3 regions of the Geobacillus sp. FSL W8-0026 genome follow, and region 1 is predicted to be linked to each of the others. Evidence: predicted binding sites of a transcription regulator. Region 1 holds the regulator's gene; each other region holds the start of a gene.
What was found. Region 1 encodes CtsR, which represses protease genes until heat stress. Its sites were predicted from a motif close to ATGGTCAATAAAGGTCAAACA; they were not measured.
Positions count from the first base shown of each region.

Region 2: NST29_RS12970 (ATP-dependent Clp protease ATP-binding subunit) is a predicted target of CtsR. The motif match lies at 1,783-1,803, and genes of this name have one in related genera.
Region 3: clpB (ATP-dependent chaperone ClpB) is a predicted target of CtsR. The motif match lies at 4,240-4,260, and genes of this name have one in related genera.

Region 1 is NZ_CP150194.1:92,259-98,361, forward strand. It holds rRNA gene NST29_RS00490 (23S ribosomal RNA) at 1-2,711, shown strand, start outside; rRNA gene rrf (5S ribosomal RNA) at 2,934-3,050, shown strand; gene NST29_RS00500 (CtsR family transcriptional regulator) at 3,290-3,751, shown strand; gene NST29_RS00505 (UvrB/UvrC motif-containing protein) at 3,767-4,315, shown strand; gene NST29_RS00510 (protein arginine kinase) at 4,320-5,411, shown strand; gene clpC (ATP-dependent protease ATP-binding subunit ClpC) at 5,408-6,103, shown strand, end outside.
Region 2 is NZ_CP150194.1:2,591,091-2,597,193, forward strand. It holds gene NST29_RS12960 (membrane protein) at 1-526, opposite strand, end outside; gene NST29_RS12965 (FixH family protein) at 844-1,602, opposite strand; gene NST29_RS12970 (ATP-dependent Clp protease ATP-binding subunit) at 1,872-4,007, shown strand; gene NST29_RS12975 (hypothetical protein) at 4,260-4,868, shown strand; gene NST29_RS12980 (M3 family oligoendopeptidase) at 5,043-6,103, opposite strand, start outside.
Region 3 is NZ_CP150194.1:2,743,915-2,750,017, forward strand. It holds gene NST29_RS13775 (MMPL family transporter) at 1-847, opposite strand, end outside; gene NST29_RS13780 (TetR/AcrR family transcriptional regulator) at 938-1,510, opposite strand; gene clpB (ATP-dependent chaperone ClpB) at 1,643-4,228, opposite strand; gene NST29_RS13790 (YjzC family protein) at 4,342-4,521, opposite strand; gene argF (ornithine carbamoyltransferase) at 4,713-5,651, opposite strand; gene NST29_RS13800 (carbamoyl phosphate synthase large subunit) at 5,648-6,103, opposite strand, start outside.

The DNA of each region.
Region 1 (6,103 bases):
GAAGAAAGCAAACGCGATTCCCTGAGTAGCGGCGAGCGAAACGGGAACAGCCCAAACCAAGAGGCGAGTCCTCTTGGGGTTGTAGGACCGCTCATAGGGGAGTGAGAAAGGAACGGGGTAGACGAACCGGTCTGGAACGGCCGGCCAGAGAAGGTGAGAGCCCTGTAGTCGAAACTTCGTTCCCTCCCGAGCGGCTCCTGAGTACGGCGGGACACGGGAAATCCCGTCGGAAGCAGGGAGGACCATCTCCCAAGGCTAAATACTCCCTAGTGACCGATAGTGAACCAGTACCGTGAGGGAAAGGTGAAAAGCACCCCGGAAGGGGAGTGAAAGAGAACCTGAAACCGTGTGCCTACAAGTAGTCAGAGCCCGTTCATGGGTGATGGCGTGCCTTTTGTAGAATGAACCGGCGAGTGACGATGGCGTGCGAGGTTAAGCCGGGAAGGCGGAGCCGCAGCGAAAGCGAGTCTGAACAGGGCGTGAAGTACGTCGTCGTCGACCCGAAACCAGGTGATCTACCCATGTCCAGGGTGAAGGCCGGGTAACACCGGCTGGAGGCCCGAACCCACGCACGTTGAAAAGTGCGGGGATGAGGTGTGGGTAGGGGTGAAATGCCAATCGAACTTGGAGATAGCTGGTTCTCCCCGAAATAGCTTTCGGGCTAGCCTCGGGTGTAAGAGTCTTGGAGGTAGAGCACTGATTGGGCTAGGGGCCCTCATCGGGTTACCGAACCCAGTCAAACTCCGAATGCCAACGACTTATGCCCGGGAGTCAGACTGCGAGTGATAAGATCCGTGGTCGAGAGGGAAACAGCCCAGATCGCCAGCTAAGGCCCCCAAGTGCACGTTCAGTGGAAAAGGATGTGGAGTTGCGAAGACAACCAGGATGTTGGCTTAGAAGCAGCCACCATTTAAAGAGTGCGTAATAGCTCACTGGTCGAGTGACTCTGCGCCGAAAATGTACCGGGGCTAAACGTGCCGCCGAAGCTGCGGGATGACCGTTGGTCATCGGTAGGGGAGCGTTCTAAGGGCAGAGAAGCCAGACCGGAAGGACTGGTGGAGCGCTTAGAAGTGAGAATGCCGGTATGAGTAGCGAAAACAGAGGTGAGAATCCTCTGCGCCGAAAGCCTAAGGGTTCCTGAGGAAGGTTCGTCCGCTCAGGGTTAGTCGGGACCTAAGCCGAGGCCGAAAGGCGTAGGTGATGGGCAACAGGTGGAGATTCCTGTACCACCTCCTTCCCGTTGGAGCGATGGGGGGACGCAGGAGGATAGGGCGAGCAGGCGGCTGGAAGAGCCTGTCCAAGCAGTGAGGCTGGCCAGTAGGCAAATCCGCTGGCCGGAAGGCCAAGCTGTGATGGCGACGGAGTCATCCGGAAGTCCCCGATTTCACACTGCCAAGAAAAGCCTCTAGCGAGGGAAGAGGTGCCCGTACCGCAAACCGACACAGGTAGGCGAGGAGAGAATCCTAAGGCGCGCGGGAGAACTCTCGTTAAGGAACTCGGCAAAATGACCCCGTAACTTCGGGAGAAGGGGTGCTCTTTCGGGTGAAGAGCCTGGAAGAGCCGCAGTGAAAAGGCCCAAGCGACTGTTTATCAAAAACACAGGTCTCTGCGAAGCCGAAAGGCGACGTATAGGGGCTGACACCTGCCCGGTGCTGGAAGGTTAAGGGGAGCGCTGAGCGGAAGCGAAGGTGCGAACCGAAGCCCCAGTAAACGGCGGCCGTAACTATAACGGTCCTAAGGTAGCGAAATTCCTTGTCGGGTAAGTTCCGACCCGCACGAAAGGTGTAACGACTTGGGCGCTGTCTCAACGAGAGACCCGGTGAAATTATACTACCTGTGAAGATGCAGGTTCCCCGCGACAGGACGGAAAGACCCCGTGGAGCTTTACTGCAGCCTGATATGGAATTTTGGTATCGCTTGTACAGGATAGGTGGGAGCCTGAGAAGCCGGAGCGCCAGCTTCGGTGGAGGCGCCGGTGGGATACCACCCTGGCGGTATTGAAATTCTAACCCGCACCCCTTCAGCGGGGTGGGAGACAGTGTCAGGTGGGCAGTTTGACTGGGGCGGTCGCCTCCCAAAAGGTAACGGAGGCGCCCAAAGGTTCCCTCAGAATGGTTGGAAATCATTCGGAGAGTGCAAAGGCACAAGGGAGCTTGACTGCGAGACGGACAGGTCGAGCAGGGACGAAAGTCGGGCTTAGTGATCCGGTGGTTCCGCATGGAAGGGCCATCGCTCAACGGATAAAAGCTACCCCGGGGATAACAGGCTGATCTCCCCCAAGAGTCCACATCGACGGGGAGGTTTGGCACCTCGATGTCGGCTCATCGCATCCTGGGGCTGTAGTCGGTCCCAAGGGTTGGGCTGTTCGCCCATTAAAGCGGTACGCGAGCTGGGTTCAGAACGTCGTGAGACAGTTCGGTCCCTATCCGTCGCGGGCGTAGGAAATTTGCGAGGAGCTGTCCTTAGTACGAGAGGACCGGGATGGACGCACCGCTGGTGTACCAGTTGTCCCGCCAGGGGCACCGCTGGGTAGCTATGTGCGGACGGGATAAGCGCTGAAAGCATCTAAGCGTGAAGCCCCCCTCAAGATGAGATTTCCCATCGCGTTAGGCGAGTAAGATCCCTCGAAGATGACGAGGTCGATAGGTCCGAGGTGGAAGCGTGGCGACACGTGGAGCTGACGGATACTAATCGATCGAGGGCTTAACCTAGAAAAGCGGAGGCCGCCCGCCGATCGGCGAAACGCGCTGGAGGGCCTGCGAGGAGGCTATGCCGCCATAGCAGGACCGAAGCGTCGCGAGCCGATGGCGGCCGGAGCTAGACAGTGTGATACGCGGCTTCTTCCGACGGTTATCTAGTTTTGAAGGAATGCGTTCCTTCTTGACAGGAATTGATTTTCTGGTATAATGATTGATGAAAAACGGAATCGCTTGCCTAGTGGTGATAGCGGAGGGGAAACACCCGTTCCCATCCCGAACACGGAAGTTAAGCCCTCCAGCGCCGATGGTAGTTGGGGCCAGCGCCCCTGCAAGAGTAGGTCGCTGCTAGGCAGTAGATCTTTTAGCACGCCTTTTCTCCAAAAAGAAAAGGCGTGCTTTTTGTTTATCTGTTCTTTTTGACGTTTTGCCATTGGAAAAAGAGGATATTCTATAGATGCCCGCTGTTTTTCAGTAACGCTTGCATTTTTTCGCCATACATTATATAGTAAAAGTAAGGTCAAATATAGTCAAAGTCAACGGATGGATTTGATCGTCTGAGCAGTTCGGTTGTAAGGAAGGTGGGAGGTAGAGTGCCAAACATTTCCGACATTATTGAGCAATATTTAAAGCAAGTTCTCAATATGAGTGATCAAGATATTGTAGAAATTAAGCGAAGTGAAATCGCCAGTAAGTTTCAATGCGTTCCGTCACAAATCAATTATGTCATCAACACAAGGTTTACCTTGGAAAGAGGATATATTGTTGAAAGCAAACGCGGCGGCGGCGGGTATATTCGGATTATGAAGGTAAAGACAAAAAGTGAGGCGCAGCTCATTGATCAGCTGCTTGAGCTCATTGGTTCTCGCATCAGCCAGTCGAATGCTGAGAATATGGTGAAACGTCTCGTTGATGAAAACGTGATTTCGGAGCGCGAGGCAAAAATGATGTTAAGTGTCATGGATCGCTCCGTTTTATACATTGACCTGCCTGAACGGGATGAACTGCGAGCGCGCATGCTGAAGGCGATGTTGACGTCGCTGAAATATAAATAGGGGGAGGGGAAGTCTTTGGTTTGCCAAGAATGCAAGCAACGGCCGGCTACGATGCATTTTACGAAAATCGTCAACGGAGAAAAAACGGAGTTTCATCTTTGCGAACAATGCGCTAAGGAGCACGGCCATATGTTTATGTTATATGGCCATGACGATTTTCCACTCAACAACTTGTTGGCGGGGTTACTCAACTTCGAGGCTCCGGTGAAGGAGATGACGGCGAACGCGTTTCCAAACCCGGATTTGCTGCAGTGCCAGACATGCCAGATGACCTATCATCAGTTTACACAAATTGGGCGGTTCGGCTGTGCGGATTGTTATCGAACATTTGCCCGTTACTTGCCGCCGATCTTGAAACGGCTTCATAGCGGCAATACGGCCCATTCAGGGAAAATTCCGAAGCGAAAAGGGGGCGTGCTTCATTTGCGCAAGCAGCTTGCCGCTCTGAAACAAAAGCTTCAGGAATTGATCGCCCGCGAGGAATTTGAGCGAGCGGCAGAGGTGCGTGACCAAATCCGCTCGTTGGAAAATGAACTTCGCCAGCGCGGAGAGGGGGATATGTAACGGCATGTCGTTTGAGAAATTTTTCAATACTGCGGTCAGTTCGTGGATGAGTCAAGAGGGACCGGATTCGGATATCGTCTTAAGCAGCCGCATCCGGCTGGCGCGCAATATCGTTGATTTTCGTTTTCCGACGCTGTTCAGCAGCGAGGAGGCAAGACAAATCGTCTCGCTGTTCGAGCGGGCGTTTGCGCACCGCTCTTATAGGGAGGCGGGGCGTTTCGAGCTGTTGAAAATGTCGGAGCTTCAGCCAATTGAAAAGAGGGTTTTGGTGGAAAAACATTTGATCAGTCCCCATTTGGCGGAAGATTCGCCGTTTGGCGCCTGCCTGCTCTCGGAGAACGAAGAAATCAGCATCATGATTAACGAAGAGGATCATATTCGCATCCAATGCCTGTTCCCCGGTTTGCAGCTTGCTGAGGCGCTGGAAGCAGCGAGCGAATTGGACGATTGGATTGAAGGGCATGTCAACTACGCCTTCGATGAACGGCTTGGCTATTTGACAAGCTGTCCCACCAATGTGGGGACGGGGTTGCGGGCTTCGGTAATGATGCATCTTCCGGCGCTTGTCTTGACGCAGCAAATGAACCGCATTGTTCCGGCGATCAATCAACTCGGTCTTGTCGTTCGCGGGACATACGGCGAAGGGAGCGAGGCGTTGGGGAACATTTTCCAAATTTCCAACCAGATCACACTCGGCAAATCGGAGGAAGATATTGTCGCTGATTTGCATACGATCGTCCAGCAGCTGATCGCCCAAGAACGAGCGGCGCGCCAGGCATTAGTCAAAACTTTGGGCATACAATTAGAAGATAAAGTGTTCCGTTCATACGGCATATTGGCCAACTGCCGCGTCATCGAATCAAAAGAGGCGGCGCAATGTTTGTCCGATGTGCGTCTTGGCATTGATTTAGGATATATCCAAAACATCTCGCGCAACATTTTAAATGAGCTGATGATTTTGACGCAGCCAGGATTTTTGCAACAGTACGCCGGTGGGGCGCTCCGCCCGGAAGAACGCGACGTCCGCCGTGCAGCGCTGATCCGGGAGCGTTTAAAGATGGAGGAACGAAGAAAGATGGAGGGTGATGAACGATGATGTTTGGCAGATTTACGGAACGGGCACAAAAGGTGCTGGCGCTGGCGCAAGAAGAAGCCATTCGCCTTGGCCATAACAATATCGGGACCGAACATATTTTGCTCGGATTGATTCGTGAAGGGGAAGGAATTGCAGCCAAAGCGCTCATGGCGCTCGGACTAGGCCCTGAAAAAATTCAAAAAGAAGTCGAATCGCTCATCGGCCGTGGCAATGAAGCGTCGCACACGATTCATTATACGCCGCGGGCGAAAAAAGTCATTGAGCTGTCGATGGATGAAGCGCGGAAGCTTGGCCATTCCTATGTCGGCACGGAACATATTTTGCTTGGGCTCATCCGTGAAGGGGAAGGGGTAGCGGCCCGTGTGCTGAACAACTTGGGCGTCAGCTTGAACAAAGCGCGCCAACAAGTGCTGCAGCTGCTCGGCAGCAACGAATCGATCTCAGGCCATGGAGGCGGAGGGGCCTCACATGTGAGCACGCCAACGCTTGACAGCCTCGCTCGCGACCTGACGGCGATCGCTCGCGAAGGTCGCCTTGATCCGGTTATCGGCCGGAGCAAAGAGATTCAGCGCGTCATTGAAGTATTAAGCAGACGGACGAAAAACAACCCGGTGCTGATCGGGGAGCCGGGAGTCGGGAAAACCGCGATCGCCGAAGGGCTGGCGCAGCAAATCGTCAATAACGAGGTGCCG
Region 2 (6,103 bases), 1.1 Mb from region 1:
TTGCCCCCGGTCGGCATAGATGCCCGGCTGTCGCCATTTTGAGCAAAATCGTGACGCTAAACAACACCATCATCGGCACTACAAACACATTCACGCCAAACAGCCCTTTGCGGTCGAGCAACATGACCGTCAACGCCGCGCCAAGCGTCAGCGCAATCCCCGCCTGCCGCGGCCAGCCGAGCTGCTCTTCAAACACCGCGCCCGCCCCGGCAATCATCACCGCCGTCACCCCTGCCACCATGCACGTCATCACGAAGGTCACTAGCGGACTGAGCCGTTTCCCGAACAAATAGCGATTCAATTCATCGTAAGAGGCGGCGCCAAGGCGGCGCGCCATCACCATGAGCCGCGCCCCGCCCCAAGTGAACAGCGCGCCGCTGACCGCCACCCCGATCGTCCCCGCCGTTCCATACCGGGTAAAAAATTCAATGATTTCTCTGCCCGTCGCGAATCCAGCGCCGATCACCGTACCGACATACACGGCAGCAATTTGCCACGCCTCCGCCCATTCCGTTTTTTTTCTCACCGTCTGCCATCTCCTTCTCTTGCCCTCTCTTTTCATTCCATGTATATGTCCGCAGCGGACAAGAAAGACGGCCGAACCGGAGAATGTTCCTCAATAGAAAAAACAGGCTGACCCAAAGGGTTGTCTGCCTTCAAGAATAGAAAAAACGGTGCTGACCCAAAAGGTTGTCTGCCTTCAAGAATAGAAAAAACGGTGCTGACCCAAAAGGTTGTCTGCCTTCAAGATCGACACAACATATAGTGCGGCAGAAGCAGTCAGAACGTATATATAGCAACGAAAGAGGGTATCCCGTTCCTTTTGGGACACCCTCGTCTTCGTTAGTGCGCCATCACTTGTTCGACTTGATGTTCATGCAGGGAGGCCGCTTCGACATGCACTTTCACGGAATACGTTCCCGGCGTAGCAAACGTCACCTCCGCCTGATAGTCACCGTTTCCGGCTTCTTTTGTTTCGACAAACTCATGTTTGTTGTCCGCCTGCCAAATTTCAAAACGGACGGTCGCCTTCGTCAGCGGCTTTCCGTCTTTCATGATGCGAACCGCTAAGGTCACTGGTTTTCCGGCTGTCACCGAATGGGAAGATAACGACATGGACACACTGTTGTCGTGGTGATGGCCTGCCTCACCGTGCTGATGATCCGCCTCGCCGGACGGGTGGCTGTCCGATTCTCCTTTTTCAGCCGCTTGGCTTGGATTGCCGACGACAACATCTTTTTTCGGCATGTTGTGCATATCGCGTGCCGTCACATGGGCGACAACGGAATACGTCCCCGCTTCGGTGAACGTTTTGGTGACCGAATAGCGCCCGCTGCCATCGCGCTTCGCTTTCAGCATGTCGCGATCGCCGGCGCCGTGCTTCCACACTTCAAATTTTACTTCGCTCGCATCGTCTACTTTTTCACCGCCATACGTCACGACACAAGCGAGCTTCGTCGGCTTGTTCAACTCGATATGATCGGGTATCTCCATCTTCACATCAAGCACAGCCGGCGTTTCCGTTCGCTTATTGTTGTCCGAGCAAGCCGCCGCTGTGAGGACGATCAACGTAGCCGCACACGCTAACGCGAACCGTTTCATGTTCCTGTTCTCCTTTCCATCTAAGAGCTGTCATGCCATTTGCCCGACCGGACAGGTGAACAAAACAGTCTCTTTTTCTGTTTTTCAGTTTATCATAGCTTCGTTCCACCTCTATTAGTCTTCACCATTTTTTCAAAAACATTTCATCGTTATCACAAATTTTTTTGCGCAAAACACTTGAAAGTCAAAAAAGGTCAAAGTATAATAGAGTCAGAAGATCAAAGAAAGTCAAAGTCAAACTACTAGTAACGGAGAAGGGGGTATTCCTCATGCGTTGCCAAGCATGCCAACAACGTGAAGCAACGGTGTTTGTCAACTTGCAATGGAATGGTGAGAAAAAACAGCTTCATCTTTGCCATACATGCTATGAAAAACAAAAACAGCAACTGTCAATTCCAATGAACTTCGGCTTTTCGCCGTTTTCGTTTGACGACTGGTTCGCTGGTCATCTGGCGGCGGCCAACGCGCAAGCGGCCGCGCCGGAAACAGCGGCCAAACACCCGCAGCGTCATGGCGGCGGATTTTTGGATCAATTTGGCCGCAACTTGACGCAAATGGCCAAAGCGGGCTTAATCGACCCCGTCATCGGCCGCGACAAAGAAATTGCGCGCGTTATTGAAATTTTGAACCGCCGCAACAAAAACAATCCGGTGTTGATCGGGGAGCCGGGCGTCGGGAAAACGGCGATCGTTGAAGGGCTGGCGCTGAAAATCGCCGAAGGAAACGTGCCGGAAAAATTGTTGAACAAAGAAGTGTACTTGCTTGATGTGGCATCGCTTGTCGCCAACACCGGCATCCGCGGTCAATTCGAAGAGCGGATGAAACGGCTCATCGCCGAACTGCAAGAGCGGAAAAACGTCATCTTGTTCATTGACGAAATTCATCTGCTCGTCGGCGCTGGCGCTGCCGAAGGGTCGATGGATGCCGGCAACATTTTAAAACCGGCGCTCGCCCGCGGCGAACTGCAAGTCGTCGGAGCAACAACGTTGAAAGAATACCGGCACATTGAAAAAGACGCCGCTCTTGAACGCCGCTTCCAACCGGTCATCGTAAACGAACCGACCGTTGACGAAGCGATCGCCATCTTAAAAGGCATTCAACCAAAATATGAGCAGTTCCACCACGTTCGTTATACAGACGAGGCGATCGAAGCGTGCGTTAAACTCGCGCACCGCTACATCCAAGACCGCTTCCTGCCGGACAAAGCGATCGACTTGTTGGACGAGGCCGGCTCGAAAGCGAACTTGCACCTCGGCCCGACCGATGAAAAACAGCTGCAAGAGCGGCTGATGCAAATCGCGAAAGAAAAAGAACAAGCGGCGAAAGAAGAAAACTATGAGCTGGCGGCGAAACTGCGCGATGAAGAGCTGAAACTGGAGAAACAGCTCGACCAAGGCGTCACCCAAGAACGCCCTGTCGTGGATGCCGCCGATATCGAGCAAATCATCGCCGAGAAAACCGGCATCCCGGTCGGCAAGCTGCAAGCCGATGAAAAAGAAAAAATGAAACATCTCGAAGACAACTTGGCGAAAAAAGTGATTGGCCAAGCGGAAGCGGTGCAAAAAGTCGCCAAAGCGATTCGCCGCAGCCGCGCCGGCTTGAAGGCGAAACACCGTCCGATCGGTTCGTTCTTGTTCGTCGGCCCGACCGGCGTCGGGAAAACGGAGCTCGCCAAAACGCTCGCTGAAGAGCTGTTTGGCACGAAAGACGCCATGATTCGCCTCGATATGAGCGAATACATGGAGAAACATTCCGTCGCGAAGCTGATCGGTTCACCGCCGGGCTATATCGGCTTTGAAGAAGCCGGTCAGCTGACGGAAAAAGTGCGCCGCCATCCGTACAGCATCATCTTGCTCGATGAGATTGAAAAAGCGCACCCAGACGTGCAGCACATCTTCCTGCAAATTTTGGAAGACGGCCGCTTGACCGACAGCCAAGGCCGCACCGTCAGCTTCAAAGACACGGTCATCATCGCGACAAGCAACGCCGGCGTCACCGACAAAAAAATCACCGTCGGCTTTGAAAAACAAAGCGGCGGCCCATCAAGCGTCCTTGACTCACTCAGCGCTTACTTCAAGCCCGAATTTTTGAACCGCTTCGACGCCATCATCGAGTTCAAGCCGCTCGAAAAAGCGCACTTGCTTGAGATTGTCGACTTGATGCTCGCCGATGTCAAAGCGGCGATGCGCGAACAAGGCATTGAACTCGACGTGACGGAAGCGGCGAAAGAAAAGCTGGCTGAGCTCGGCTACCATCCGGCCTTCGGCGCCCGCCCGCTCCGCCGCGTCATCCAAGAGCATGTTGAAGACAACATCGCCGACTGTCTTCTTGACGCTGACCAATCGGTGCGCGCGATCCGCATCGATGTCAAAGGAGACGCCATCGTGGCGCAAATCGCCTCGTAACCGTCTGACGAACATCGTCTCACCTTGAACAAAAGGTGAGGCGTTTTTTTATGACCAATACCACAAATCGAAAAATGTCGAATTTTCACTAACGGTTGTGCTTGGCATTTTTCTTATTTGATGAGACAATCAATTTGAAAATATTGTTAGTGTTTGTAGCGTAAAAAGCGATCCTGTCTCTCGGCCTTGGTTTTGGCATCTGAAAAGCGGGAGCCCAATTCCTCCAACCTATCTTCATGAATGGGTGATTTTATGAAGGAAAAGTTCTTTTACCCTCTTTTTATCGGCGTTCTCTTGCTGGCGGCGTGCGAGCGCGGACATGATCCTACCCCCGCTCCGCACCATGTAGGGAAAGAAGCGGTACAAGGAAACGAGCAAAAGGAAAAAGTAAAAAAGGAACAGAAGCCGTTATCGCTAGAGGAGAAATTTCTGCCACCGCATTTTTTAGTCAATGAATTTACCGCCAAAGCAACGAGCCGCTCGATTCACTTGACGATGCGTTACACCCTCTCGGAGCAGCTGTATCAGTTGCTTGAACAGTATCGAGATTACTATTTCGTCATTCAATATCCAGAGGAACTTTCTCGCGTGACCCATGTTGACCGTTCGAACGCCGTCAAAGGCCCTTTGCCGGCCAACGGACAGTTGTCATATACCATCACCATTTCTTCCTCATGGATAGACGATATCCCAAAAGATTTGATCAATCGAATTAATCATGGGGACTTGCGGTACAATCTTCTCATCTTGGACAAAGAACGATCCCCTGTCCATATTTTTAACGATGTCCAGTGGTATCCATCGTTCGATCCAAACAAAGGATCCAGCGTCATTTCGGAAGACGACGGTGCCAGAACATGACGGCCGTTCGGTCAAACGTTTTGACCGAACGCACGTCCGTCGCTGCTTGATGCCGAAGCCATCCTCCGTTACGCGAAAGAAAACAACTAGGCCGGCTCCTTGGCGGAAGCCGGCCGGTTAGCGGCGCAGACCGTTCATCAACACGCGGATCGTCCGTTCCATTTCCGCTTTCATTCACAACGCTTTGTCATCGACACTGTCCAGCCACCGCTCGATATGGCCGATAACCGAAGCGACCGCCCCGTCGGCAAACGGCGACTGGAGGTTGGCGCTTTGGACGAGCTCGGTGAACGGCCGGCTGCCGCCCAATCGGCAAAGCGCCACATAGTCGCGCCACGCCGCAGCCCGGTCGTCTTCCGCCCGCTTCCAAAACTGGAACGCGCACACTTGCGCGAGCGTGTAGTCGATGTAATAAAACGGGTCGGTGTAGATGTGCCCTTGCCGCTGCCAAAAGCCGCCTCGTTCAAGGTAATCGTGGCCGTCGTAATCCTTTGTCGGCAAATACACGTTCTCAATGTCACGCCATGTTTTCTTCCGCTCGGCCGGCGTCATGTCCGGGCGCTCGTAGACGGCGTGCTGGAATTCATCGACCGCGACGCCGTACGGCAAAAACAAGAGCGCGTCGCTCAAATGGGCGAACCGGTATTTGTCGGCATCTTCGGCGAAAAACAGCTCCATCCACGGCCATGTGAAAAATTCCATGCTCATCGAATGGATTTCGCACGCCTCAAGCGTCGGCCAGTTGTATTCCGGGATATCGTAATGGCGGCTTTCGTACACTTGGAACGCATGCCCTGCTTCATGGGTCAATACGTCAATGTCGCTGGACGTTCCGGTAAAGTTCGAGAAAATAAACGGCGCTTGGTAGTCGTCAATATACGTGCAATAGCCGCCGCTCGCTTTCCCTTTTTTGGCGACGAGGTCCATCAGTTCATGTTCGACCATATAGCGGAAAAACGCGCCCGTTTCCGGCGACAGCTCTTCATACATGCGCCGGCCGTTGTCGACGATCCAAGCGGCGTCCCCTTTTGGCGCCGGATTGCCGCTCGGGAACATGAACGGCTCATCATAATACGTAAGCCGATCGACCTGAATCCGCTGCCGCTGGCGTTCGCGCAGTTTGACGGCGAGCGGGACGATGTGCGCTTTCACTTGCCGGCGGAAGTTGGCAACCATCTCGGCATTGTAATCGGTCCGGCCTAAACGGGCATAACCGAGCTCGACAAAATTTTTGA
Region 3 (6,103 bases), 980 kb from region 1:
TCGCCTGCCTCATCGCTTCCCGCTTGTCCTCATGCCGTTTCAGTTCCTCGCGGTAGCGGGAAAAGATAAACAGCGAATAATCGGTGACCGCCGCAAACAACAAAATGGACATGATCGACACCGTTTGTTTCGAGATGACGAGCCCCCCTCGCCCTAACAGCCCGAGCAGCTGCCCGACCACCCCGTACACCATCCCGGCGACGACAAGCGGAATCAGCGCCAAGAGCGGCGAGCGGTAAATGACGATCAGCAGCACTAAAATCAATCCGACCGTTGACAAGAGGAGGACGACATCCGCGCGCGAAAACAAGGCGAGCGTATCGGCCGCAATGCCGGCCGGTCCGGTAATATACAGTTTCATAGCGCTCTTGTTGTTGACCAGCTGCCGAATGTCTTTGTTCAACGCCTCGATCTCTTTCGATTCCAACGATCCTTTATACGTCACAGGAACGACAACGGTTTTCCCGTCCTTGGCGAAAAAGCTGGCGGCCGCTTGCGGCGGAAGAGAAGCGACCGGAACAAGCTTTTCAATCGCCTCTTGATGCTGCTGTTGAATTTGCATCAGCAAACGCTGCAGCGCGTCTTTGGAGACCGGTTCCTTTTCTGAGCGAAACACGAAAATAGCAGGAATGCCGTCATCGGCCTGAAAATACCGATCGACTTTCGCCTGCGCCACCATCGACTGCGCCTCTTTCGGCACCGTTTCGATGCTGGATGCTTCGTATTGCTTCACGTTGGGCGCCAATGCGGCTAATGCCCCGATCGCCGCCAGCCACAACGCCAACGTCCACCACATGCCTTTTGTTGTCGCCACCCAATCCGTGACAGCGCGCAGCCATCTGCTCATATCCATTCCCCCGTTTTTCCTAGTTTGCGCAAAGTGACACATTCGTCACTTTCAGCACAATTTCATGATAAGGGGAAAGTGACACTGTTGTCAATTTCTGTTCAACACACCGTGCATAATGATTTCGCGAATGCTTTCCGCCCATTCCGCCAACGAAATACCGGGAAAATGAGGGACCGCTGCAGACTGGAAAATATACCCTAGAACCACCCGATCAGGAAGATGCGGTTTCATTTTCCCTTCCCGTTTTCCTCGCTGAATCACCGGCTGCACTTCGTCATACATCCGCTCGTGAAATTGCGCGAGACGGCGTTTGTTTTCCTTCACTTTCGGGTGAGTCTCGGGAATTTTCTTTCCGATGGCAATCATCTCATGTAGGTCATCGTGGTATAAAATCAAATCGAGCAAAAAGCGAAATTGCTCTTCAAACGCTGGAAAATCGTGAATGCGGGTGAGCTTTTCAAACACTTGTTCCATTTCGTCGACCATATAGGCGGTGATCAATTCCTCTTTGTTCTCGAAATATTTGTAAATGGCGCTGCGCGCGACTCCGAGCCGATCAGCGAGCAGGCCGAACGTAAATCCTTCGTATCCGTGTTCGAGAAGAAGTTGTTTCGTTTGGGCAAACAGTTCTGTCAGCGAAATCTTCCGTTCCCGTGCCACCCGGAAGCCCTCCTTTCGCTCCCCATTATACGCCCACCGCCCGACGAAGAAAAGAAGCCCCCACCACCGTTGGGGCTTCTTTTTCTCCGGCAGGCACATGTTCCTCTTTTACTTGCAGAGCCGCAGCCGCGCTCACGAAGACGGCCGGATGATGATCGTGCCGTCTTCGACATCGACCGTCACGGCGCTATGTTCTTTCACCTTCCCAGCGATCAACGCTTTGGCGAGAGGCGTTTCGATTTGCTTTTGCATAAACCGTTTGAGCGGTCGGGCGCCGTATACCGGGTCGAAGCCCGCTTCGGCGATGTATTGCTTCGCCGCTTCGGTCAGCGCGAGCTCGATATGCCGATCGGCCAAACGGCCCGACAATTCGCGGGCGAATTTGTCGACGATGCCTTTTACTTCGTTCATCGACAACGGCTTGAACAAGACGATATCGTCGATGCGGTTTAAAAACTCGGGGCGGAAATGGGCGCGCAATTGGCCAAGCACTTCGTTGCGCGTGCCCTCATCGATGCCGCCCTCTTTGTTTTCCAACAACAGCGGCGAGCCGATGTTCGATGTCATGATGACGACCGTGTTTTTAAAATCGACCGTCCGCCCGTGCGAATCGGTGAGCCGTCCGTCATCGAGCAACTGCAGCAGGATGTTGAACACGTCCGGATGCGCTTTTTCGATTTCATCAAACAACAGAACGGAATATGGCTTGCGCCGCACCGCCTCGGTCAGCTGGCCGCCTTCCTCATAGCCGACATAGCCGGGCGGCGCTCCGATCAAGCGGGAGACAGCGTGTTTTTCCATATACTCGGACATGTCCAAACGAATGAGTTGCTCCTCGCTGTCAAACAGTGCTTCGGCGAGCGCTTTGGCCAGTTCCGTTTTGCCGACGCCGGTCGGTCCGAGGAACAAAAACGAACCGATCGGGCGGTGCGGATCTTTCAAGCCGGCGCGCGCCCGCAAGATGGCATCGGCGACGAGCCCGACCGCCTCCTCTTGACCGATGACCCGCCTGTGCAGCCATTCATGAAGGCGAAGCAGCTTTTCCCGCTCCCCTTCGACAAGGCGGGTGAGCGGAATGCCCGTCCAGCGCGACACGATTTCGGCAATCTCTTCTTCCGTCACTTCTTCACGCAGCAATTTCCCTTCACTTTGCTCACTGATTTCTTGCTCAAGCTGTTTGAGTTGCTTTTCCAGCTGCGGAATGCGGCCATGGCGAAGCTCGGCCGCCTTGTTTAAATCATAGTCGTTTTCCGCCTCTTCCAGTTCGCGTTTGGCCCGCTCGAGCGCCTCACGCAGACGGCGGACGCGGTCAAGCGCTTCTTTTTCCTGCTGCCATTTTGCTTTCATGGCGTTCGCTTTTTCGCGCAAATCAGCGAGTTCTTTTTGCAATGCCGCAAGCCGCGCGCGGCTCGCTTCATCCGTTTCTTTGCTTAAGGCCGCCTCTTCAATCTCGAGCTGCATGACGCGGCGCATCACTTCATCGAGTTCGGACGGCATCGAATCCATTTCCGTGCGGATCGTCGCGCACGCTTCATCGACCAAATCAATCGCTTTGTCAGGCAAAAAGCGGTCAGAGATGTAACGGTCGGACAACACCGCAGCCGCGACGAGCGCGCGATCGTGAATTTTCACGCCATGGTGCACTTCGTACCGCTCTTTCAGCCCGCGCAAAATCGAAATCGTGTCTTCGACGCTCGGCTCTTGGACCAATACTTGTTGGAAGCGGCGCTCGAGCGCCGGGTCTTTTTCGATGTATTGCCGGTACTCATCAAGCGTCGTCGCTCCAATGCAGCGCAGCTCGCCGCGGGCGAGCATCGGCTTTAACATATTGCCGGCGTCCATCGCCCCCTCGGCCCGGCCGGCGCCGACGATCGTATGCAGCTCGTCAATGAACAAAATGATGCGGCCGTCGCTTTTTTTGATTTCATTGAGCACCGCTTTCAGCCGCTCTTCAAATTCACCGCGAAACTTCGCTCCAGCAACAAGCGCACTCATATCAAGCGCGAAAATCGTTTTGTCTTTCAAGCCTTCCGGGACGTCTTTGCGCACGATGCGCTGGGCGAGCCCTTCCACAATGGCCGTTTTCCCCACGCCCGGCTCGCCGATCAACACCGGATTGTTTTTCGTTTTGCGCGACAAAATGCGGATGACACGGCGAATTTCACTGTCGCGGCCGATGACCGGGTCGATTTTCCCTGCTCTGGCTTCCGCCACTAAATCGCGGCCGTATTTGGTCAATGCCTCGTACGTCGCCTCTGGATTCGGACTTGTCACGCGTTGATTCCCCCTTACTTTTGTCAGTGCGGCCAACAGCGCTTCACGCGTCACCCCAAACGGCGCCAGCTGCCGGGCGACCGGCTCGGCGCCGCGAGGCAACGCGAGCAGCACATGTTCAACCGATATGTACTCGTCTTGCATCCGTTTTGCTTCCGCTTCGGCTTCCTCAAGCAGCCGCGCCAAGGCGGGCGCAACATACAGCTGCCCGTCCGCCCCATGCACTTCCGGTTTTTGACGAAGCTGGTGGCGCAGCCAGTCAGCGGCCTTTTCCTTGTCAGCGCCCGAAAGCTCCAACAACCGCGGCGCCAGGCCGCCTTCTTGTTCAAAGAGCGCCAACAGCAGGTGCTCGACATCGAGCTGTTGATGATGCCGTTCTTTGGCGAGCGATTGCGCCGCCATGAACGCCTCTTGCAGTTTTTCCGTCAAACGGCTTGCATCCATGCCGTTCCCTCCATTTGACCTTTTTTGACTATAAATGATTATAGCGGATCCACCGCCCGGTAAGCAAACCAAAAGCCACTCCGCGATGGGAATGGCTTTTCGTTTCATCGGCCTTACGGCTTGCGCAAATACGTCCAATGCCGGTTATGGTTCGACGTTTCCGGAAACGTATCGCCGGCTTTTAGTTTCAGCTTTTTTGGATGTTTCACATTGTCTCCCGTTTCGCCGATCTCAATGTAAATGCCGTTGTTCGGCGCTTTGTCTCCCGGTTTAAAATGGCGCGGTTGACCCATTGGTTTCATCCCCCTTGCTTCGATTGCATTTGTTAGCATTCCCGGTTTCGCCGCTGTTCATAAGAAGGGAAATGATGGGGCCGCCGCACACGGAGCGCCAAGCCTTTGACAAGGAAAAAGTGTTCCCCTCCGGAAATCCTTTTTCCTTAGTAAGAGCGAAAAAGGAACTCCCGAAGCGGGAATTCCTTTTTCTATAGGATCGACACTAAAATCGCTTTTTGAGCATGAAGCCGGTTGCCGGCCTGCTCAAAGACGAACGAGTTCGGTCCGTCTATAACGCCGGCGGTCACTTCCTCGCCGCGGTGGGCCGGCAGGCAGTGCAAAAAGAGGTAATCGGGTTTGGCCGCTTTGACGAGCTCTTCATTCACTTGGTACGGCTGAAACACGCGAAGCCGCTCGGCGCTTTCGCTCTCTTGGCCCATGCTCGTCCAGACATCGGTATAAATCGCATCAGCCCCCGCCACGGCCTCAAGCGGGTCGTGGGTCACCGTGACAGCGGCGCCCGTTTTTTCCCCTATTTGGCGCGCCGCCTCCACATAGGCGGCTTTCGGTTCATAGCCGGGCGGACAGGCGATGGCCACATCCATGCCCACTTTCGCCGCGGCTGCTAGGAGCGCGTTGGCGACGTTGTTGCCGTCGCCGACATAGGCGAGCTTGAGGCCTTGGAACGTTTTTTTCACTTCATAAATCGTCAGCAAATCCGCCAGCGCTTGGCACGGATGGTCGTCATCGGTCAAGCCGTTGATGACCGGAACCGACGCGTATTCCGCCAATTCTTCGACCTTTTCGTGGGCAAACGTCCGGATCATCATGACATCCACGTATTGCGATAAGACGCGCGCCGTATCGGCGATCGTTTCGCCGCGGCCGAGCTGCAGGTCGTTGCCATTCAAGTAGAGCGCTTGGCCGCCGAGCTGGATCATGCCGACTTCAAACGACACGCGCGTGCGCGTTGACGGCTTTTCAAAAATCATCGCCATCGTTTTGCCGACAAGCGGCGTATACGGAATCCCTGCTTTTTGTTTCGCCTTTAAGTCGGCGGCGAGCGCCAACAAATCGAAAATTTCATCTGTGGAAAAATCAAGCAGCGTTAACACATCTCTTCCTTTCAGTGACATGACTGCATTCATAAAATCACCGCCTGTTCTGCCTGTTTTTTCTTTTCCAGCCAGCTGTAAATCGGCTGCACATCGAGCTGATCGACAGCGAGCGCCTGCAAGAAGAGCTTCAACGTCTCGGGCTCTGTGAAGACGAGCAATTGTCGGGACAATGCAGCCATTCGTTTCGGCGCCTCGCCTTCCTCTTTGCCCAAGTCGATCACCGCCAGCGCCGTATCGCGTTTCACCCACTCAGCAAACGGGAGCTCGGATACCATCACCAGCTGTTTCGCTTCGATTTCCGCCGCCAGCGCTTCATCGATGCCGCCGATGACGTACATTTCATTGGCGTTCGCTTTCTTTTGCAAGTAGGCGTAAAACGCCTTGTACGCCGCTTCTTCCTTCGTCGCGGCGATGCTGATGCCTTCACCGGTCGATTTCATTTCCGGCCCAACGGTCGGGTCAACGCCCGGCAGTTTGTACGT